DNA from 3 places in the Streptomyces sp. NPDC054863 genome. Region 2 is predicted to be linked to each of the others. Evidence: riboswitches for the same ligand, from Rfam matches in the RefSeq annotation. Region 2 holds a riboswitch; each other region holds the start of a gene.

Region 1 (7,081 bases), on a different contig from region 2:
AGCGCAAGGAGTTCTTTGACCTGTTCCACATCGAGGTGCTCCTCGGTGTGAGGGAGGGGCCGCTCAAGCCCGGGACCAAGTGCGAAGTCAGCGAATGGCACTGGGAGACCGGAACGCTGGTCCCCCAGGACCCGACGGATGCCGAGTGGCAGGCCGTAGTCGACATGCTGCGTCCGCACCTGTCAAAGAAGCACTTCGCCGGCAAGTACGACATCCGTCAGCAGTTCTGCGGCATGCTGCACAGGCTTCGCCACGGCATGGGGTGGAGAGACATGCCCCTCACCTGGGGAGTCGTCGACCCCATTCGTACCCGTCAGTTGAAGTGGTGGCGGGCGGGGCTGTGGCCCGAAGTGATGAGCAGGCTGGAGGCGGGGACCCGGGGCACTCCCGCGTACCAGCGCCCCCGGCTGCCTGGACTCGCCGTGACCGTTCAGCTTCGTTCCGGCCCGGTCGCTCAGGGGCAGCGCGGGTAGGTGGGAGTGCAAGGGGGCGACGTCTGGTCCCACAGCGCCGCCACCGGCCGGACCGGTTCCAGAATGCGGACGCCCTCGATCTCAGCCGTCGGGACAACCAGCATCTTGGCTACGGTCACGGCATCCACTACTGCCTCGGTGCCCCCCTCGCCCGCCTCGAAGCGCAGACGGCTCTGGCGGCCCTGCTGACCCGCCTCCCTGACCTGCAACTCGCGGAAGATCCTGCCGATTTGAGGTGGCGTGGGGGCCTCATCATGCGCGGACTGCGCACCCTCCCGGTGGAGTTCGGGGAAGTCGTACGGACACCCGGAGCTGATGGTGCGTCAGCTATGTGACCTTCGCGTGATCTGCACTGCATCGACTTGTGACGGGTGTTCGACTGCGGCTACGTTCACGGGCGACCCGGCAGTTACGGCCAGAAGCCGGGTCACCGTCAGCTGAAAGGCAACCGCATGCGCTCCGGGAACGGTAAGCACCGCCGCCCGCGTCAGGCACCCGCTCTCATCGTCGCGGCAGGGGTGACCGGCTCCGCACTCGCGATTCCGCTCCTGGGCGCGACCAGTGCCAGTGCGGTCGAGGCGAACACCTGGGACCGCGTCGCCGAGTGCGAGAGCGGCGGCATGTGGAGTGCCGACCTGAGCAACGGCTACTACGGCGGCCTGCAGTTCTCGCAGGAGAAGTGGGAGCAGTACGGCGGCACCGCGTACGCCGCGCGCCCCGACCTCGCCAGCCGTGGACAGCAGATCAAGGTCGCCGAGAAGGTGTTCGCCGCCGAGGGCCCGCAGGCCTGGCCGAGCTGCGCCGTCGTCTCCGGGCTCGCCCCGGGTGGTGGCTCCGGTTCCGGTTCCGCTTCCGGCGGCGTCGACGCCGCCGACCCCGGTACGGACACCGGCGCTACGCCCAAGCCCCCGGCGGGCTCCGTGAAGCCGGACACCCCCGGCACGGAGCCCCAGCACGAGGGCACCCCGGACGCGGGTACGGAAAAGGGTGCGCCGACGGACCCCGCGACACCCACCCCTCCCGCGACGCCCACCACTCCGGCCACGCCCGCCACCCCCGGCGGCGAGCAGCCCGCCGAGCCGCTTCCCGGCTCCAGCATCGAGCCCAGCACCGGCCCGGACACTCCGGCCGCCCCGGACGCCGGGCAGCCGTTCCCCGGCACCACCACGCCCGGTGCGCAGACCCCCGGCGCCGAGTCCCCGGCCACACCCACCACGCCCGCCACACCGGGCACTCCCGACCCCGCGGCTGGCAGTCAGGGCAAGCACCGCGGCGAGCCCGCTCCCGAGAACTCCCTTCCCGGACAGGACGATTCGTCCGCCCCGGAGAAGGCCGACGGGCGCGAGGCGGGCGGTCATGCCTCCCGCGGCGGCGACAAGGGGGCGGACGGGACCGCACCCGAGCCGGGCAACTACACCGTGCGGCCCGGCGACAACCTCTGGCACATCGCCGACGAGGCGCACGTGCCCGGCGGCTGGCCCGCGCTCTACGAGGCCAACCGCAAGGCCGTGGGCGGCGATCCGGACCTCATCAAGCCAGGCCAGAGCCTCGACCTGAGCGAAAACTAGGCCCAGAACACGGGTACTTCAGGGTCTTATGTCCGGTTCTGCGCAAGTGAGACATGAGTCTCTCTGCCCCAACTGGCGCGTCCCTGCGGGAAGGTCCTGCCGTGCCCCCTCTGACCTGCGTAAACGGCCGTGCAGGGAGGGCAAGTAGGGGCCGAATGTCCCCGATGTGCCTCTTTGAACATCGGGGACACCTGTGATTACGGTCGTCCTCGCTCGCCACCGGTGAGCACCGGAGCCCGTCACGCCGAATCCTGCCGGCGGGCCCCGGGAGCAGTCGTCGCGTAAAGCGCCGTAGGCAGGAGCGGGGGACCCAAGGTAAGTGCCGGGACCGGACGTTGAGAGACGTGACGGGAACGGCTTGGGGTGAAGCCTTCGAGACGGAACGCAGCCGACACGGTGCGGACCCGACCGAGGGCCGGGCGAACTCACAGCCCGAACCCGACAGCTCACCTCGAAGGCGTCGGTGAGGGGATTTTCATGTCGCTGTTCAACGGCAAGGGCAAGCACCGTCGTCCGTCCAAGGCCACCCGGGTCGCCACCCTCGCGGGTGTCACCGGTGTCGCGGTCGCCGCTCCGCTGATGGGGGCCTCCACGGCCTCCGCCGCCTCCGTCGACACCTGGGACGCGGTCGCCCAGTGCGAGTCCGGCGGCAACTGGTCCATCAACACGGGCAACGGCTACTACGGCGGCCTGCAGTTCACCAACTCCTCCTGGGCCGCCGCCGGCGGCACCAAGTACGCGCCGCGCGCCGACCAGGCCTCCAAGGGCCAGCAGATCGCCGTGGCCGAGCAGCTCCTCAAGATCCAGGGCCCCGGCGCCTGGGCCTGCGCGGGCGCCGGCAACCTCAGTAACGACGGTGTCGACCCGGGCGTCAGCACCGGCTCGGGCGCACAGAAGTCCGCCCCGAAGAAGGAGCAGCGCTCCGAGGCCCCGGCCTCCCGCTCCGAGTCCCGCAAGGCCCCGAAGCAGGAGCAGCGCTCCGAGACCCGCTCGGTCCCCAAGGTCGAGTCGAAGGCCGGCGGCCCGATCAAGAAGGGTGACGGCGAGTACGAGGTCAAGTCCGGCGACACCCTCTCGAAGATCGCCGAGGCGAAGGGCGTCAAGGGCGGCTGGCAGCACATCATGGACCTGAATGAGGAAGTCGTCTCCGACGCCGACCTCATCTTCCCGGGTCAGCAGCTCCACCTGAGCTGACCCCGCGGGGACTTCGGCGGCCCACCCCCGCCCGGTCCCCGCCCCGTGGAGCGGACGGCCCACCCCCGTCCGCTCCGCACTCCTGGTCCCCGGCCGGGCGCGACTTCCCCCTGTACGCGCCGGGCCGGGGCCCTTTTGTGTCCGCGTCCCCTCATATGTGCAGGGCCCGTAGGCACGCTGAGTGAACGGATCCGTAACACATGGCGACGACCCTTATGTCCTTCGTCCCGTAATACAGGCATTCGGGCATCTTTTCGTCCCAGCGGGCGGTCGATCGGCTGGCTGTCGTCCGCGATCCGGTTAGGCTCATGTCGCAAGGCCGAAAGCGACCCTGCACCCTGCTTCCTCAGCGTCACATCCCATAAGGAGATGCTCGTGCCGTCCATCGACGTCGTCGTAGCCCGGGAAATCCTGGACTCCCGAGGCAATCCCACGGTCGAGGTCGAGGTCGGCCTCGACGACGGCAGCACCGGTCGTGCTGCTGTCCCGTCCGGCGCCTCCACCGGCGCCTTCGAAGCCATCGAGCTTCGCGACGGTGACCCCAACCGCTACATGGGCAAGGGTGTCGAGAAGGCAGTCCTCGCCGTCATCGAGCAGATCGGCCCGGAGCTCGTCGGCTACGACGCGACCGAGCAGCGCCTGATCGACCAGGCGATGTTCGACCTCGACGCCACCGAGAACAAGGGCTCCCTCGGCGCCAACGCCATCCTGGGCGTCTCCCTCGCGGTGGCCCACGCGGCCTCCGAGGCGAGCGACCTGCCGCTGTTCCGCTACCTCGGTGGCCCGAACGCGCACCTGCTGCCCGTCCCGATGATGAACATCCTCAACGGTGGGTCGCACGCCGACTCCAACGTCGACATCCAGGAGTTCATGATCGCCCCGATCGGCGCGGAGTCCTTCTCCGAGGCCCTTCGCTGGGGCGCCGAGGTCTACCACACCCTCAAGAAGGTGCTGAAGACCAAGGGCCTGTCCACCGGCCTGGGCGACGAGGGCGGCTTCGCCCCGAACCTGGAGTCCAACCGCGCCGCGCTCGACCTCATCGTCGAGGCCATCACGCAGGCCGGTTACATCCCCGGCGAGCAGATCGCGCTCGCGCTCGACGTCGCCGCCTCCGAGTTCTACAAGGACGGCAAGTACGAGTTCGAGGGCAAGTCCCGCTCGGCCGCCGAGATGACCGAGTACTACGAGGAGCTCGTCTCCGCGTACCCGATGGTCTCCATCGAGGACCCGCTGTACGAGGACGACTGGGCGGGCTGGGCGGTTCTCACCGGCAAGCTGGGCTCCAAGGTCCAGATCGTCGGCGACGACCTCTTCGTCACCAACCCGGAGCGCCTGGCCCGCGGCATCGAGGAGAACTCCGCGAACGCCCTGCTCGTCAAGGTCAACCAGATCGGCTCGCTCACCGAGACGCTGGACGCCGTCGAGCTGGCCCAGCGCAACGGCTTCAAGTGCATGATGAGCCACCGCAGCGGCGAGACCGAGGACGTCACCATCGCCGACCTCGCGGTCGCGGTGAACTGCGGCCAGATCAAGACCGGCGCCCCGGCCCGCTCGGACCGCGTCGCCAAGTACAACCAGCTGCTGCGCATCGAGGAGATCCTCGACGACGCCGCGGTGTACGCGGGCCGCTCGGCGTTCCCCCGCTTCAAGGGCTGAGCCTGCTGCGCAAGCTGTGCCTGCTGGGCCTTCAAGGGGGTTGAGACCCCGCTGAAGGTTTAAGCCTCCGTACGTCCCCGTACCCGGTCCCGTACCGTGTGCGGGGACGTCGGCGCGTAACGGGGAGGGACAACGGATGGCCGCGAAGGGCAACCGCGACCGGTTCTCCACCACGACCAGGCTGCGCCTGCTCGGCGAGCAGACCGCCGCCCGCGTCTACCGCTCCCAGACCCGCCGCCAGGCCCGCCGCTCCCGGCTCACGGGCCGGGCGGCGCTGCTGGTCCTGGTGGTCTGCACGCTGGTGGTGGCCCTCGCGTATCCGATACGGAGCTACTTCTCGCAGCGCACCGAGATCGCCGACCAGGAGCAGGCCAGGAACGAGGCGGAGCGGCGCGTCGAGCAGCTCCGCGACGCCAAGGCCCGGCTCCGCGACGACGCGTACATCGTGCGGCTGTCCCGCGAGCACCTGCACTACGTGAAGCCGGGGGAGACCGGCTTCACCATGTACGACCCGGACGCGTCCGGCGCCACCGAGCGGCCGGGCGAGGGCGGGGCCGCCGACCGGCCCTGGTACTCCCACGTCTGGGGCGGCGTCGACGAGGCCGACCGCCGGGAACCGTAGAACCGCTCTGCGTAAGAACCACTCTCCGTACGAAACAGACGGAACAGACCGACAGAAGGCACGCATGCACACCCCGCCCCCGACCACGCCGCGCACCGAGCCCACCGACCGGGACATCGAGGCGTTCAAGCTCCAGCTCGGCCGCCCGCCGCGCGGGCTGCGCGCGATCGCGCACCGCTGCCCCTGCGGCAACCCCGACGTGGTCGAGACGGCCCCGCGACTGGACGACGGCACGCCGTTCCCCACGCTCTACTACATGACCTGCCCCCGTGCCACGGGCGCCATCGGCACCCTGGAGGGCTCCGGCCTGATGAAGGAGATGCAGGCGCGGCTCTCCACCGACCAGGAGCTGGCGGACACCTACCGGGCCGCGCACGAGGACTACCTGAAGCGGCGCGACGAGATCGAGGAGCTGGTGGGCTTCCCCAGCGCCGGCGGGATGCCCGACCGCGTGAAGTGCCTGCACGTCCTCGTCGGCCACTCCCTGGTCGCGGGCCCCGGTGTGAACCCCTTCGGCGACGAGGCCCTCGCACTGCTGCCCGAGTGGTGGGCCAAGGGACCCTGCGTCACCCCGTGCCTGGACAAGGCCGCCGACAAGGCCGCCGACCAGGCAGCCGGCGAGGGCGCCGCCCAGACCGAGGAGACCGCCAAGTGACCCGGGTCGCCGCCATCGACTGTGGTACGAACTCCATCCGCCTGCTCGTCGCCGACGCCGACCCTACGACGGGCGAGCTGGTCGACCTCGACCGCCGCATGACGATCGTCCGGCTCGGCCAGGGCGTGGACCGCACCGGTCGGCTCGCCCCGGAGGCCCTGGAGCGCACCTTCGCCGCCTGCCGCGAGTACGCGGAGATCATCAAGGCGCACGGGGCGGAGAAGGTCCGTTTCGTGGCCACCTCCGCCTCCCGGGACGCCGAGAACCGCGAGGAGTTCGTCTCCGGCGTCCTCGACATCCTGGGCGTCGAGCCCGAGGTGATCTCCGGCGACCAGGAGGCCGCGTTCTCCTTCACCGGTGCCACCAAGGAGCTGGCGGGCCAGGGCGGGGAGTATCTGGTCGCCGACATCGGCGGCGGCTCCACCGAGCTCGTCACGGGCCGCGGGACGGTCGGGGCCGCCCGCTCCGTCGACATCGGCTGCGTACGGCTGACCGAGCGGCACCAGCCGTCCAGCCCGGCCACCCCCGAGCAGGTCGCCGCGATCCGCAAGGACATCGGGGCCGCCCTCGACCTGGCCGCGCGGACGGTGCCGCTGGCCGACGGCTCCCCCCGCACCCTCGTCGGCCTCGCCGGGTCCGTCACCACCGTCGCGGCGATCGCGCTGGGGCTCGACGCGTACGACCCGTCGGCGATCCACCACGCCCGGATCCCGTACGAGCGCGTCAAGGAGGTCACCGGGATGCTGATCGGTGCCACCCACGACGAGAAGGCGGCCATCCCCGCCATGCACCCGGGCCGGGTGGACGTCATCGTCGCCGGATCGCTCATCCTGCTCGCCCTCATGGAGCGCGCGGGAGCCTCCGAGGTCGTGGTCTCGGAACACGACATTCTGGACGGCATCGGGTGGTCCGT
Region 2 (7,081 bases):
CTTGTCCGACGCCCGCCGGGTGGCGAAGCCCGAAGGACCGCCGCGGGAACGCGAGTTGGCCAGTGAAGAGGAGAGCGAGGACGCCACCGAGCCCGCCTTGGAGCCGGAGACCGGGCCCGCCGGGATCTGCGCACCGGTGCGCTTCCACTCCAGGTGGGTGTCCGGGATCTCCTCCAGGAAGCGGGAGGCCGGGTTGTACGAGGGCTGGCCCCAGGCGCTGCGCATGGTCGAGCGGGTGAGGTAGAGGCGCTCGCGGGCGCGGGTGATGCCGACGTACGCGAGGCGGCGCTCCTCCTCCAGCTCCTTGGTGTTGCCGAGCGAGCGCATGTGCGGGAAGACGCCGTCCTCCATGCCGGTCAGGAAGACGACCGGGAATTCGAGGCCCTTGGCGGTGTGCAGCGTCATGAGGGTGATGACGCCGGAGCCGTCCTCCTCCTCGTCGGGGATCTGGTCGGAGTCGGCGACGAGTGCGACCTTCTCCAGGAAGTCGGAGAGCGTGCCGGGGGCCTCGCCGTCGTCGCCCCCCTGGTTCTCCTGCTCGAACTCCAGGGCCACGGCGGCGAGTTCCTGAAGGTTCTCGACACGGGTCTCGTCCTGCGGGTCGGTGGAAGCCTGCAGCTCGGCGAGGTATCCGGTCCGCTCCAGTACGGCTTCGAGGACGGTGGCCGGTCCGGCTCCGGACTCGACGATCGTACGGAGTTCCTCCATCAGCGTGTTGAACCGCTTGACGGCGTTGGCCGAGCGGGCGGCCATTCCGTACGCCTCGTCGACGCGGCGCAGGGCCTGCGGGAAGCTGATCCGCTCGCGCAGCGACAGCGCGTCGATCATGGCTTCGGCGCGGTCGCCGATGCCGCGCTTGGGCACGTTGAGGATGCGGCGCAGCGGGACGGTGTCCTCGGGGTTCGACAGCACGCGCAGGTAGGCCAGGATGTCCCGGACCTCCTTGCGCTCGTAGAAGCGGACGCCGCCGACGACCTTGTACGGCAGGCCGACCCGGATGAAGATCTCTTCGAAGACACGGGACTGCGCGTTCGTACGGTAGAAGACGGCGACGTCGCCGGCCTTGGCGTCGCCCGCGTCGGTGAGGCGGTCGATCTCCTCGGCGATGAACTGGGCCTCGTCGTGCTCGGTGTCGGCGACGTACCCGGTGATCTGGGATCCGGCGCCGGCATCGGTCCAGAGGTTCTTCGCGCGGCGGTTCTCGTTGCGCTCGATGACGGCGTTGGCGGCGGTGAGGATCGTCTGGGTGGAGCGGTAGTTCTGCTCCAGGAGGATCGTCTTCGCGTCCGGGTAGTCCTCCTCGAACTGGAGGATGTTGCGGATCGTCGCGCCGCGGAAGGCGTAGATCGACTGGTCGGCGTCACCGACGACGCACAGCTCGCCGGGCGCGCGGTCCTCGCCGGACGGTCCGACCAGCTCCCGTACGAGCGTGTACTGGGCGTGGTTGGTGTCCTGGTACTCGTCGACCATGACGTGCCTGAAGCGCATCCGGTAGTGCTCGGCGACGTCGGGGAACGCCTGGAGCAGGTGCACCGTGGTCATGATGATGTCGTCGAAGTCCAGTGCGTTCGCCTCGCGGAGGCGGGACTGGTACAGCGCGTAGGCCTGGGCGAGGGTCTTCTCGAAGCCGTCGGCGGCCTGGCCCGCGAAGGCTTCCTCGTCTATCAGCTCGTTCTTGAGGTTGGAGACCTTGGCACTGAAGGACTTCGGCGGGAACTTCTTCGGGTCGATGTCGAGGTCGCGGCAGACCAGGGCCATCAGGCGCTTGGAGTCGGCGGCGTCGTAGATCGAGAAGGAGCTCGTGAAGCCGAGCTTCTTGGACTCGCGGCGCAGGATGCGGACGCACGCGCTGTGGAAGGTGGACACCCACATCGCGTGGGCGCGCGGGCCCACCAGCTCCTCGACGCGCTCCTTCATCTCGCCCGCGGCCTTGTTGGTGAAGGTGATCGCGAGGATCTGGCCGGGGTGCACCCCGCGGGCGGACAGCAGGTGCGCGATGCGGTGGGTGAGCACGCGGGTCTTGCCGGAACCGGCTCCGGCCACGATGAGCAGCGGCGATCCGGCGTGCACGACGGCGGCGCGCTGGTTGTCGTTCAGCCCGTCGAGGAGGGCCGCCGGGTCGACCACCGGGCGGGGGGCGCCGTCCCGGTAGTACCCGTCGCGGGGCGGCGGCGGACCGTCGAACGCACCCCCGAAGAGGTCATGCGGGACCTCCTCCGCGGGGGCACCGTCGTCGGTGTCCTCCGGGGGAGGCGGGGCCGCGTCGTCCTTGTGCTGGAGGTCGGCCAGGAAGCTGTCGTCAAAGAGGCTGCTCATCGCCTACCGAGTCTAGGCGGCCCCACTGACAGCAGGCCCCGGTTTCCGCCACCCCGGCCCGTGATCACCGTCCGCCACCACAGCCCGTGACCCTGTACTCACGCCCTTGCTAAGGTCACGAAAACGTATCGGGCATATCGAACATCAGGCTTCCCACCCGTCACGGGGATTGGCTACGGTGCTGCGCGAGCGGCCCGTACCCCCCTCGGCGAACCGCGCCGGAACGGTCCCCTCACGCCGAATTCGCGCCGCCCGCACGGTGGTTCGGAACCGGGGACCCACACGCATCACCGGGGTGAATCGGCCCGTACCCCCACGACCTGGGCCGTAGGGCACCTTCCGTCAGTCCGCCCGAACCCGACAGCTAACCCGGTAGGCGGTCCACGGAAGGAATGCCTGCTTTGGCATCGCATCGCAAGCCGCGTACCCGCGCCACGTCGCTGATACGTTCCACCGCTCCCGGGGTCGGCGTCACCGCCGCCGCCCTGGTCACCGTCGGTCTGGTCGCCCAGTCCGCACAGGCCGCACCCGCCTCTCCTGTCCCTCCCGCCGCTCCCAAGCCGTCGGTCGAAGAGGTGCAGCAGAAGGTCGACGACCTCTACCGGCAGGCCGGGGCGGCGACCCAGAAGTACAACGGGGCCAAGGAAGCCACCCGGCAGCAGAAGGAGAAGGTCGAGGGGCTCCTCGACGACGTCGCACAGCGCACCGACAAGCTCAACGAGGCCAGGCGCTCGCTCGGCACCTTCGCCGCCACCCAGTACCGCAGCGGATCGGTCGGTCCCACGGCCGCGCTGCTGCTGGCGCACGACCCGCAGTCGTACTTCGATTCGCGGCGGCTGATGGCGCGGGCCACCGATCAGCAGAGGAAGCTGGTCGCCGACTACACCGCGCAGCAGCAGTCCGCCGCGAAGCACCGGGCCGTGGCGACCCGCGGCCTGGAGCGGCTGACCACCTCGCAGGCCTCGCTGCGGGAGTCCAAGCAGGACGTGCAGGACAAGCTCGGGCAGGCACGCGGGCTGCTGTCGCGGCTGACCGCCGAGGAGAAGGCCGAGCTCGCGGAGCTGGAACGCAAGCGCGAGGCGGCGGCCAGGCACAAGGCGGACGAGCTGGCGCGGCAGCAGGCGGAGGCGGCGGCCGGGGAGAAGGAGCGGGAGAGGGAGAAGGAGAGGGAGAGGGAGCAGGAGAAGGAGGCCGGGCAGGGGGCCGGATCCGGGTCGGCCAGGGATCCGGGTACGGGTGCGGGGTCCGGCAGCGGCTCGGGGTCCGGCTCCGGTTCGGGTTCCGGTAGCGGCTCCGGCTCCGGCTCCGGCTCCGGAAGCTCGTACTCCACCAAGGCCGCGAAGGTGCTGGCCTTCGCCCGCGCGCAGATCGGCAAGCCGTACATCTGGGGCGCCACCGGCCCCTCCTCGTACGACTGCTCGGGACTGACCCAGGCCGCCTGGCGGGCCGCCGGGGTGAACCTGCCGCGGACCACCTGGGACCAGGTGAAGGTCGGCACACGGGTCGCGACGAAGGACCTCAAACCGGGTGACCTGGTGTTCTTCTACGACGACATCAGCCACGTCGGCATCTACAAGGGCGACGGAATGATGATCCACGCGCCGAAGCCGAACGCGAAGGTGCGCGAGGAGTCGATCTACTACATGCCGATCTACGGGAGCATCCGGCCGGCCTGACCGGCCCCGCCCCAGGAGCTCAGTCGGCCTGACCGGCCCCGCCCCGGAGCTCAGTCGGCCTGACCGGCCCCGCCGGAACTCAGGTCCACAGGACGGCGATGAAGATGTTGACGACCGTCAGCCCGCCGACCGCGCCGAACAGGGCCTTCTCCACCTTCTCGTCATCGCGCTTGACGTAGACGAGGCCCAGGATCACCACCAGGATCGCCAGCTTGATGCCGAGCTTGACGTTGTTGAGGGGGTGGTCCTGGGCCTGGTGGATGCCGACCAGGGCGATGCCGGTCACCAGCATGGTCAGCGCACCGTGCAGCATCGGGGGTGTGAAACGGGCGGTGCCCGCGCCCATCGCCTTCATCTGGGTCAGGAAGCCGCCGAGGAGCGAGGCGATGCCGATGATGTGCAGTCCTACGAAGACATTGATCGTGACGTCCATGGGGCGGAGCCTAGCCAGGCGTTAGCAGGGCGACGGCGGCAGGGCGGGCCATTCCGTCCCATCGGTCGCAGAGGGCGCGGAAGTGGTGATTCCGCATCCCTGTCGTCGATCATCCGCGACCAGTACTCGACCTCTTCCTGCCATTAGCGCTCATTCGAAGGCTGTGCCGTGACGTCCAGGTTTAGCGTCCCTCCCCAGACGGCCGACTCCCCTCCCCCTCACTCGGCCGGACGGACCAGTGGAAGGACGTGAACGCCCTCGTGGCAGCGCACCGGAAGCCCAAGCAGCGCTCACTCAGCACCGCTCGCAGTGCCCGTACCACCGCGGTCACCCTCGCACTGGCAGGGGCCGCGGGCGCCACCGCACTGGAGGGCACCGCGCAGGCGGAGCCGACGCTCACTCCGGCACAGATCAAGTCGAAGATCGACAAGCTGTACCACGACGCAGAGGCCGCCACCGAGGCGTACAACGGCGTGCAGGAGAAGGCCGAGCGGACGAAGAAGTCGCTCGGCCAGCTACGGGACGAGGCGGCACGCAAGACGGAGCAGCTCAACTCCGCACGCGGCTCGCTCGGCGCTCTGGCCGCGTCCCAGTACCGCACCGGGGGCATCGAGCCCGCGCTCCAGGTCGCGCTGACCTCGAACCCCGACCAGTACCTGGAGCGGGCCGCGATCGCCGGGCGGGCGAGCGACCGGCAGGCCGTCAAAGTGCTGGGCGCGCAGCGGCAGGTCGCCGAGATCGCCCGGCTGCGCGGCAGTGCCGGCCAGAGATTCTCCGAACTCGCCGAACAGCAGGGCGAGTTGAAGAAGCAGAAGGCGAAGATCCAGGAGAAGATCTCCGGCGCCGAGAAACTGCTCTCCCGGCTCACCGCCGACGACCGCGCCCGGTACGCGGCCCAGGACGGGCACGGCGAGGCGGGTGGCGGCGGCGACCGTGCCAGTCGCGGGAAGCGCACCGAGATGCCGCGCGGCAGCGTCCGGGCGCCCAACGCCCGTGCCTCGCAGGCCGTTTCGTTCGCCTACTCCGCTCTGGGAAAGCCCTATGTCTGGGGTGCCACGGGCCCCTCCTCCTTCGACTGCTCGGGCCTGACCCAGGCCGCCTGGCGCTCTGCCGGGGTGGCGCTCCCGCGCACCACCTACACACAGATCAACGCGGGAGAACGCGTCTCGCGTTCCCAACTCGCGCCGGGAGATCTGCTGTTCTTCTACTCCGGCATCACCCACGTCGGGCTGTACATCGGCGAAGGCAAGATGATCCACGCACCGCGGCCCGGAGCCCCGGTGCGGATCGCGCCGATCGACCAGATGCCGCTGACGGGGGCGACACGGCCGGCATGATGCCCACGCCTGACGCCCCTCGTAACGCCCCTCTGTAACGCCCCTCTGTGACGCCCCCTGTGATCGACAGGGTCGTCCGCTCTTCGCGGGGTAGCCGCCTCTATGAGGCCGTGGCCGCCACGGCCTCATAGAGGGAGGCACAGTCATGCCGGGCATCATCAACAGGATCAAGAGTTACGCACGCAGCCCGCAGGGCCGCCGCACCATCGCCCGGGGCCGCCGCGAGGCCTCGAACCCGCGCAGGCGCTCGCAGGCGAGGCAGCTCCTGAGCCGGCTCCGCGGCGGGCGCGGTCACGGCCGTCGCTACTGAGCACGGCCGTCGTTACGGAGCACGGCCGTCGCTCCTGTACGGCCGCCGCTCCTGAGTACCGAAGACGGCCGTCCCCGCCCGTCGGCGGCTACTTGCCCAGTTGGTCCGACAGCCACCGGAAGACCTCCGGCACCTGCTGCTTCCACACACTGGTGCCGTGGGGCCCGGTCAGCTTCACGACCCGCACCGTCGTCGGTGCCTTCGCCGCACCCTTCATGGCGGTCCCCGCCTCGAAGCCGTCGCCCGCCGCGCCCGATACGAACAGGGCGGTGCGCGGCGGCTTCCCCGCCTTGTTCGCCGCCTTCAGCATCATGTACGGGTTGTTGGCGCGCCGCAGTTCCGGGGTCGCGGCGGTGAGGGCGGCGGGCTCGCCGTTCGGGTCGTTGAAGCCGGAGAGGCTGACGCCCGCGCGGTAGCGGTCCGGGTGGGCGACGGCGAGCTTGGCTGCGCAGTGCGCGCCCGCCGAGTAGCCACCGACGGCCCAGTCCGAGGCCTTGTCCGAGGCGCGGAAGGTGTCAAAGACCATCTTCCGCACGTCGACGCTCAGCCAGCTGTCCGCGTTGACCTTGCCCGGGATGTTGGCGCAGCCGGTGTCGGTCTGGTCGCCGAGCAGGGTGGTGCGCGGTGAGACCAGGATGAAAGGCTTGACCTTGCCCTGCTTCATCAGCGGCCCCAGCTGCTTGTTCACCTCAAGGGTGCCGAACCAGGCCTTCGCGGACCCGGGGTAGCCGGGCAGCAGCTGGACCACCGGGAACTTCTTGTCCTTGTACGCCGGGTCGTCGTACTGCGGCGGCAGCCACACGTACACCTCGCCCTCGACCCCGGAGATCCGGCCCTTGAGCTCGGTGACCTGGACGCCCGGCCCCATCCTGGCGTCGTCGACCGGCTTGAACTTCGCGGCTTCCTTCGGCTGCTCGGACAGCTTCTGACCGCCTATGCCGTCGGGGCCGAGGTCCGTGGCCGTCCCGGCCCGGTCCGTCGTCCCGAGCAGGTCGTCCCAGGTGTCGTA
Region 3 (7,081 bases), on a different contig from region 2:
GTTGTCGGTTCGAGTCCGACATGGCCTACAGGACGAAGTGAGAGGCTCACGTCTCTGACCTGCGGAGGAGCGCCTCGATCGGTTTATGCCGGTCGGGGCGTTCCGTCGTTTCGGAGTGGGGTGCCCCGGACCGGGTCGTGGTGGCGCAGGGAGTCCTGGGCCTCGACGTAGCGGAGTACGAGGCGGGCGAACTGCGGGCGGTCGGATTCGGTCCAGTCGGACACCATGTGGCTGGCCACGGACGGGTCCACGCTCAGGAACTCGCCGATGGCGCCGACGGTGCCCTCGAAGGGCCCGGCAGGGTCGCAGGGCCCTCCGCCGTGGGCCTCTGCCGCCTTCTGCTCCGCCTCCAGGAGGACGTTGAGCACCAGGGTGCGGGAGAACGCGGGGGCGTTCAGGGGGTGGCGGGGCGGTGTGTGCGCGAGTGGTCGGAGGGGCCGCCCGGATGGCGTAAGGTGGTGTTTACCGACGCGGGGTGGAGCAGCTCGGTAGCTCGCTGGGCTCATAACCCAGAGGTCGCAGGTTCAAATCCTGTCCCCGCTACTGAAGAAGTAGTGAAGTCCTGAGGCCCGGAACTCGAAAGAGTTCCGGGCCTCAGGCGTTTGTCCGCGTATGTACGGAGTTGCGCCCGGGCCGTCCCCCACATGGCGGATGCCGATTCGCCGTACGGCGCGGCTCCGGCCAGCCTGGGTGGGGAGCGGTACCGTCCGCACCCGGTGCGGACCTGGGCAGGAGAACTGACGGTGGCGGGGTACGGACGCGGAAGCGACGGGGCCGGGACAGACACAGGGGCAGGGGCCAGGGAAGGGGTCCGGGCAGGGGCCAGGACCGGGTCCGGGAGCGGTTCCGGGGGCAGGCCGGGGAACGGGTCGGGGGCCGGGGACGGCGGGGGCGGCAAGAAGACGCGGCGGTTCGTGCGGATGCTGCCCGCGCTGATGATCGCGGGCGGGCTCTTCTTCGACGCGCTGACGCCGTCCGACTTCACGGGCTCGCCGCTGTTCGCAGCCGCTCCGCTGATCGCCGCACCGTTCTTCTCGCTGGTCACCACCGGGCTGACCGCGTGTGCCGCCGCGCTGGCCGTGGTGGGGCTGAGGATCGCCGACGACACCCTGAAGAGCGTGGTGGGCGTGACCGAGCTGGTGACCGTGCTGACGGTGTCCGTGCTCGCGATCCTGATCAACCGGGTCGTACGCAGGAGTGGCAGGCAGCTCGCGTCGGTACGGGTCATCGCCGAGGCGGCGCAGCGGGCCGTCGTGCCGATCCCGCCGGACCGGATCGGCGGTCTTGAGATCGCCGCGCGGTACGAGGCGGCGGAGGCGGACGCGTTCATCGGGGGCGACCTGTTTGCCGTGCAGGACACTCCGTACGGGGTGCGGCTCGTCGTGGGTGACGTACGGGGCAAGGGACTTGAGGCCGTCGAGGCGGTCGCGGTGGTGGTGGGTGCGTTCCGGGAGGCGGCCGAGACCGAGAGCTGCCTGGAGGGCGTCGCGCAGCGGCTGGAGCGGGCGCTGGCGCGCGAGGGCCGCCGGCGGGACGGGCTGGACGCGCTGGAGGGCTTCACGACTGCGGTGCTCGCCGAGATCCCGCGCGGCGAGGGCGTCGTACGACTGGTGAACCGGGGGCATCCCGAGCCGCTGCTGCTGTACGCGGACGGCGAGCTGGACGTGCTGGCGCCCGAGGAGTTCGCGCTGCCGCTGGGGATGGGGGACCTGGGGGACTGGCCCGACCGGGCGCGGGAGTTCGGGTACCCCGCGGGTTCGACGCTGGTGTTCTACACGGACGGTCTCTCCGAGGCGCGGGACGGCGCCGGGGTCTTCTACGACCCGGCGGTGCGGCTGCGGCGCTCGCTCTACCCCGGTCCCGAGGACGTGCTGGACGCGCTGACCAGTGACGTAAGGGTGCATACGGGCGGGAAGCAGACCGACGACATGGCGCTGCTCGCGGTGGGGCGGCCGGGGGTGGGGCAGCCGGAGCGGCGGCGGACCGTGGAGATCGTGAAGCGGCCGTGAGCGGGGCGGGTGCGGTGCGTGTGCGCGGCGGGAGCAGTGCGTGCGCGGGGTGTGTGCGGCCGGTCGGTCACGGGGTGTGTTCGAAGGGGAGCCCTCCGCATAACAATTGACGATCTATCAGTTGTGGAGGGTTTGCGGGGGTGGGGCGCATGTGCTTCGGGAGGCCGCTGCGTCGTCCTGATTCGCGGTCATATGTGCCCGTATGCCTTGGCCATGGCCCCCCGCACAGCGTTAACGATCACCTGGAACAGCTTGGAATTCCACTTGTGTGTCTATTAACGTTCGATAACGCAGTGCGGTCGTCCCAGTCGTCGTCAGAGACGGCGCCGTGCGCGTGCGCCGAATTCCGTGAGGAAACCGGGGAACCACCAATTGGGGTGAATCGGGCCGAACCTGGCCCGTAGGAGACCTTCCTGCTCCGAACCCGTCAGCTAACCCGGTAGGCGAGAAGGAAGGAAAGGAGCGCGCCCCCGTGGCGTCCAACAGGCCTGCCCCCGAAACACCGGCCCCCGCTTTTTCATACGTGGCGTACGGAGTCCCCAACGACACGGAGGGCCCGACGGGCGGCCGGACGGACGGCCGGGGCGACACGCTCGTCGGCCTCGCGCCCGAGATTCCGCAGCAGCGCCAGCAGTCTCAGCAGCCTCAGGGCGGCTTCCAGGGATTCGCGGAGTTCGACGGATCCTCAGGCAACTCCTTCGGGGGTTCCTCCGACAGCCTTTCCGACGCCCTCTCCGACGGCCGCCCCTCCGACGGCATCTACGGCAGCGCCTTCGGTGGCCCCGCCGCCTCGGCCGAGGAGTGGAACCCCACCGAGGAGTCCCTCGTTCCGGTGCGCGGCAAGCACCGCGTCGCCAAGCAGCGCGGCTCCCTGGCCCGTAGCTCCACGGTGCTGGGAGTCGGCGTCATCGCCGCCGTCGGCGCCGGCGGGATCGCCACCGCCCAGGAGAAGCCGGCCGTCTCGATCTCGCTGCCGGACCAGCTCTCCGACTCCCTCGCCTCGCTCGCGGACTCGCTGCCGGCCGCCGAGTCGCTGCCGGGCGTGGGCGCGCTGGTGTCGGGCTCCGACTCCGATGCGGGCTCCGACTCCGGTACGGGCGTGGTGGTCGCCTCCGTTCCGGCCGCCGCCTCCGCCACTCCCGCAGCCGCCGGGCAGCAGACCGGTGCGGGCGAGAGCCTGCGGGCGCGGATCCTCCACCAGGCCGAGCAGCAGCGCTCCGTCGCCGACGAGGCCGTCCGGGAGGCCGCGCGCGAGCAGGCCGTCAAGGACGCCGCCGCCGAGGCCAAGAAGCAGCGCGACGAGGCCGACGCCAAGGCGGAGAAGGTCGAGCAGGCGAAGCGCGAGGCAGAGGCCAAGGCGAAGGCGGCGGCCGAGGCGAAGGCAGCGGCCAAGGCGGAGGCCGAGCGGCTCGCCAAGCTGGCCGCCAGCTACTCGCTGCCCACCTCCTCGTACACCCTCACCGCGACCTACGGGCAGTCCGGCTCGATGTGGTCCTCCGGGCAGCACACCGGCCTCGACTTCGCCGCCCAGGCGGGCACACCGGTCAAGGCCGTGCACGGCGGGACCATAAAGTCCGCGGGCTGGTCCGGGTCGTACGGCTACCGGATCGTGCTGGAGCTGAACGACGGCACGGAGATCTGGTACTGCCACCTCTCCCAGATGAGTGTCCAGGTCGGCGGTGACGTGTCGACCGGGCAGGTCATCGGCAACGTGGGCGCCACCGGGAACGTGAGCGGCGCGCACCTGCACCTCGAAGTGCGCACCCCGGGCGGCGACGGCATCGACCCGGCGGCCTGGCTGCGGGACAAGGGCCTGACGGTCTGATCCGGCCGGGGTCCGTCCGACCCGGTCGGACCCCGACCGAACCGGTGCGATCCGCTCGGGCCCTGTCCGAACCGGAGTGATCCGCTCGGGCCCTGTCCGAACCGGAGTGATCCGGTCGGAATCGATGGCCGGTGCATGGAATGGTCGGGCGGGCCGGGTGGTTGAAGTCCTCATGACCTCCCACCTGCGCCCGCTGGGCTCTTCCGGCCTCGATGTCTTCCCGCTCGCCCTCGGCGGCAACGTCTTCGGCTGGACCGCCGACCGCGACCAGTCCTTCGCCGTCCTCGACGCGTACACCGCCGGCGGCGGCAACTTCGTCGACACCGCCGACGTCTACTCCGCCTGGGCCCCGGGCAACGAGGGCGGCGAGTCCGAGCGCGTCCTCGGCGAATGGCTGGCCGCCCGGGGCAACCGGGACGAGGTCGTCGTCGCCACGAAGGTCGGCGCCCACCCCTCGTACAAGGGGCTCTCCGCCACCACGATCAAGGCCGCCGCCGAGGAGTCGCTGCGCCGGCTGGGCACCGACTACATCGACCTCTACTACACGCACTACGACGACCCGTCCGTGCCCGTCGAGGAGTTCGTCGCCGCGCTCGACCAGCTGGTGCGGGACGGCAAGGTGCGGGCCGTGGCCGCCTCCAACATCTCCGCCGCCCGGCTGCGGGAGTCGCTGGACTTCGCCGAGCGCGAGGGCTTCGCGAAGTACACCGCGCTCCAGCCGCACTACAACCTCGTCTCCCGCGACACCTACGAGGGCGAGCTCCAGGACGTCGCGTCGCAGGCCGGTCTCGCGGCCGTGCCGTACTACGCGCTCGCGTCCGGTTTCCTGACCGGCAAGTACCGGGCGGACGGCGGCGCGGTACAGAGCGCACGCGCCGAGGGGGCGGCCAAGCACCTGGAGACCGAGCGGGGGCGCAAGGTCCTCGCCGCACTCGACGAGGTGGCCGCGGAGCACGGCGCCGAGGTCGGATCCGTGGCCCTGGCCTGGCTGGCTGCCCGGCCGACCGTCGTGGCACCGATCGCCAGCGCCCGTACGGTCGAGCAGCTGTCGGCGCTGCTCGCGGTGGCGGACCTGACGCTCAGCGACGCCGAGCTGGCGAAGCTGACGGCCGCTTCCGCCTGACGGTCGCTTGTGCGTGACAGCCGCTTGTGCGTGACTGCCTGACGGCCGCCACTGCCTGACGGCCGCCACTGCCTGACGGCCGCCACTGCCTGACGGCCGTTTCCCGCATGGTGCGCTCGCGGCCCCGGTGCCGTCAGTAGCTCTTGTACGGGTTGTACGTGGCCGCGTAGGCCGGGTGGTACGGCGGCGGGAGCAGCCGTATTCGGCCGGTGACCTGGGCCGCGTACACCAGTGCCGGGCCCGCGATCCGCTTGCGCTGCCACAGCTCGTGCAGCAGCTCCGACTCGCGGGCGGTGAATTCGGCGGCCAGCTCCGGGGTCGCGGCCCCGCGCCGCGCCCGGTACCGAAGGAAGGCCAGTGCCGTCGCGGACTTCTCGTACTCCGCGACGGCCTTGGCGGCTCCGGGGCCGTGCGTCCGGGCCGCGAACCCCTGGGCCAGCGAGCGGGCCCGCATCGAGGACAGTGCGAGCGGCTCGGCCGGGTCCAGCCAGCCCGCGGCGGCGTACGCGGGCAACTCGGCCGACAGCATCCGCAGTTCGCGCTGCCTGGTCCAGATCGCCAGCCAGGTCAGGAACGCGAACGCGGGGACCATGACCAGCCCGTACACCCCGTAGAAGGCGAGCGGGCCGAAGGACGCCGAGCCGTTCCACAGGGAGTGCATGCCCATCGCGAGGAGCAGACCGAGCAGCGGCAGCACGACCCGGCGGATCCGCCCCCAGGCGCGGTTGCGCATCCGGCGGGTCGGCGTGAGCGCCACCAGGCCGAAGCCGATGCCGGTCAGCACGGTGAACAGAGGGTGCGCGAAGGGGGACATGACCACCCGCACGAAGAACGTCCCCGCCGTCACCGCGCCGAGACCGGAGACGCCGAACGCCTGGTCCTCGCCGAAGGCATTGCCCAGGTAGAGGATGTTCTCGGTGAAGGCGAAGCCGGTCGCGGTGAAGCCCGCGAAGACCACGCCGTCCACGATTCCCGTGAAGTGCCGTCTGCGGAACAGGAAGACCAGCAGGATCGCCGCCGCCTTCGCGCACTCCTCGACGAACGGCGCGACGAAGGTCGCCCCCAGCGTGTCCGCCCCGTCGGGGTCCGCGGTGGCCACGGCTATCCACTGCACGGCAAAGCTGTTGGCCGTGATCGCGACGAGCGCCGCCGCGCAGGAGCCCCAGGCGAACGCGAAGACCAGATTCCGCCAGGGTCCCGGCTCGACCCGGTCCAGCCACCGGAACGCCGCAAGCAGCAACGGCACCGGGAACACGGCGAGACCGAGCCCGACCAGGAAGCCGCGGGTGCCGGTCTGCTCCCGTACGAGTGCGAACAGCACAAGACCCGACAGGGCGAGCAGCACGATCAGCGCGGTGGCGCGGACCGCCCTGCTGCGCCAGAAGGCGCGCTGCCGGACGCCGCGAAGGACACCCGGCCGCCGGGGGTGGTCCGCCGCGGGCGCGACGGAGGCAGGCTCCGGCTCGGGTGCCGGAGCCGCCGGGGGCGGAGGCGATGCGTACGTCTCGTACATCCAACGACCCTAACGACTGGCACTGACACTCGCGATCGTGTTCGGACAGTCGCTGTGGATGAACGTTGCGTCAACCCGCCCTTTCCGCGGGCGTTCCACGCGCGTTCCTACGGGCGTGCCGCGCGCCGGAACATCAGGTCGTGGACCAGGTGCCCCTTGTCCAGGCCCTGGCCCTCGAAGCGGGTCAGAGGGCGGAAGGCGGGCCGCGGGGTGTAGCCGCCGTCCTCCTGGGTGTTCTCGAAGTCCGGGTGCGCGGTGAGCACTTCGAGCATCTGCTCGGCGTAGTTCTCCCAGTCGGTCGCGCAGTGCAGTACGGCGCCGGGGGCGAGCCGCGTCGCGGCGAGGGAGAGGAACTCCGGCTGGATCAGGCGGCGCTTGTGGTGGCGGGCCTTGGGCCAGGGGTCCGGGAAGTACACGCGCAGACCGGACAGGGCGTCCGGGGCGAGCATCTCGCGGAGCAGGATGATGGCGTCGCCGTTGGCCACGCGGATGTTGGAGAGGCCGTTCCGCTCGGCGAGGCCGAGGAGGTTGCCCTGGCCGGGGGTGTGCACGTCGACGGCGAGGATGCCGGTGGACGGGTCGTCGGCGGCCATCTGCGCGGTGGCCTCGCC

The links. Region 2 has a riboswitch for cyclic di-AMP ahead of ACWGIG_RS26340 (NlpC/P60 family protein). Riboswitches for the same ligand answer to the same signal wherever they lie in the genome.
Region 1: another riboswitch for cyclic di-AMP. It lies ahead of ACWGIG_RS08570 (transglycosylase family protein); the one in region 2 lies ahead of ACWGIG_RS26340 (NlpC/P60 family protein).
Region 3: another riboswitch for cyclic di-AMP. It lies ahead of ACWGIG_RS13145 (M23 family metallopeptidase); the one in region 2 lies ahead of ACWGIG_RS26340 (NlpC/P60 family protein).

What each region holds. Positions count from the first base shown of each region.
Region 1 covers NZ_JBSGZD010000029.1:4,699-11,779, reverse strand. Annotated here, with positions in the region: gene ACWGIG_RS08585 (recombinase family protein) at 1-473, shown strand, start outside; partial or broken gene ACWGIG_RS08580 (cytochrome P450) at 521-808, shown strand; gene ACWGIG_RS08575 (transglycosylase family protein) at 926-2,041, shown strand; cyclic di-AMP (ydaO/yuaA leader) riboswitch at 2,319-2,516, shown strand; gene ACWGIG_RS08570 (transglycosylase family protein) at 2,519-3,235, shown strand; gene eno (phosphopyruvate hydratase) at 3,605-4,891, shown strand; gene ACWGIG_RS08560 (FtsB family cell division protein) at 5,028-5,513, shown strand; gene ACWGIG_RS08555 (DUF501 domain-containing protein) at 5,578-6,168, shown strand; gene ACWGIG_RS08550 (Ppx/GppA phosphatase family protein) at 6,165-7,081, shown strand, end outside.
Region 2 covers NZ_JBSGZD010000181.1:220-7,300, forward strand. Annotated here, with positions in the region: gene pcrA (DNA helicase PcrA) at 1-2,316, opposite strand, end outside; cyclic di-AMP (ydaO/yuaA leader) riboswitch at 2,542-2,710, shown strand; gene ACWGIG_RS26340 (NlpC/P60 family protein) at 2,718-3,992, shown strand; gene ACWGIG_RS26345 (hypothetical protein) at 4,072-4,425, opposite strand; gene ACWGIG_RS26350 (NlpC/P60 family protein) at 4,686-5,762, shown strand; gene ACWGIG_RS26355 (hypothetical protein) at 5,908-6,072, shown strand; gene ACWGIG_RS26360 (alpha/beta hydrolase) at 6,161-7,081, opposite strand, start outside.
Region 3 covers NZ_JBSGZD010000053.1:15,377-22,457, reverse strand. Annotated here, with positions in the region: gene ACWGIG_RS13160 (hypothetical protein) at 84-368, opposite strand; tRNA gene ACWGIG_RS13155 (tRNA-Met) at 470-543, shown strand; gene ACWGIG_RS13150 (PP2C family protein-serine/threonine phosphatase) at 915-2,009, shown strand; cyclic di-AMP (ydaO/yuaA leader) riboswitch at 2,337-2,470, shown strand; gene ACWGIG_RS13145 (M23 family metallopeptidase) at 2,767-3,834, shown strand; gene ACWGIG_RS13140 (aldo/keto reductase) at 4,007-4,957, shown strand; gene ACWGIG_RS13135 (PrsW family intramembrane metalloprotease) at 5,091-6,470, opposite strand; gene trmB (tRNA (guanosine(46)-N7)-methyltransferase TrmB) at 6,578-7,081, opposite strand, start outside.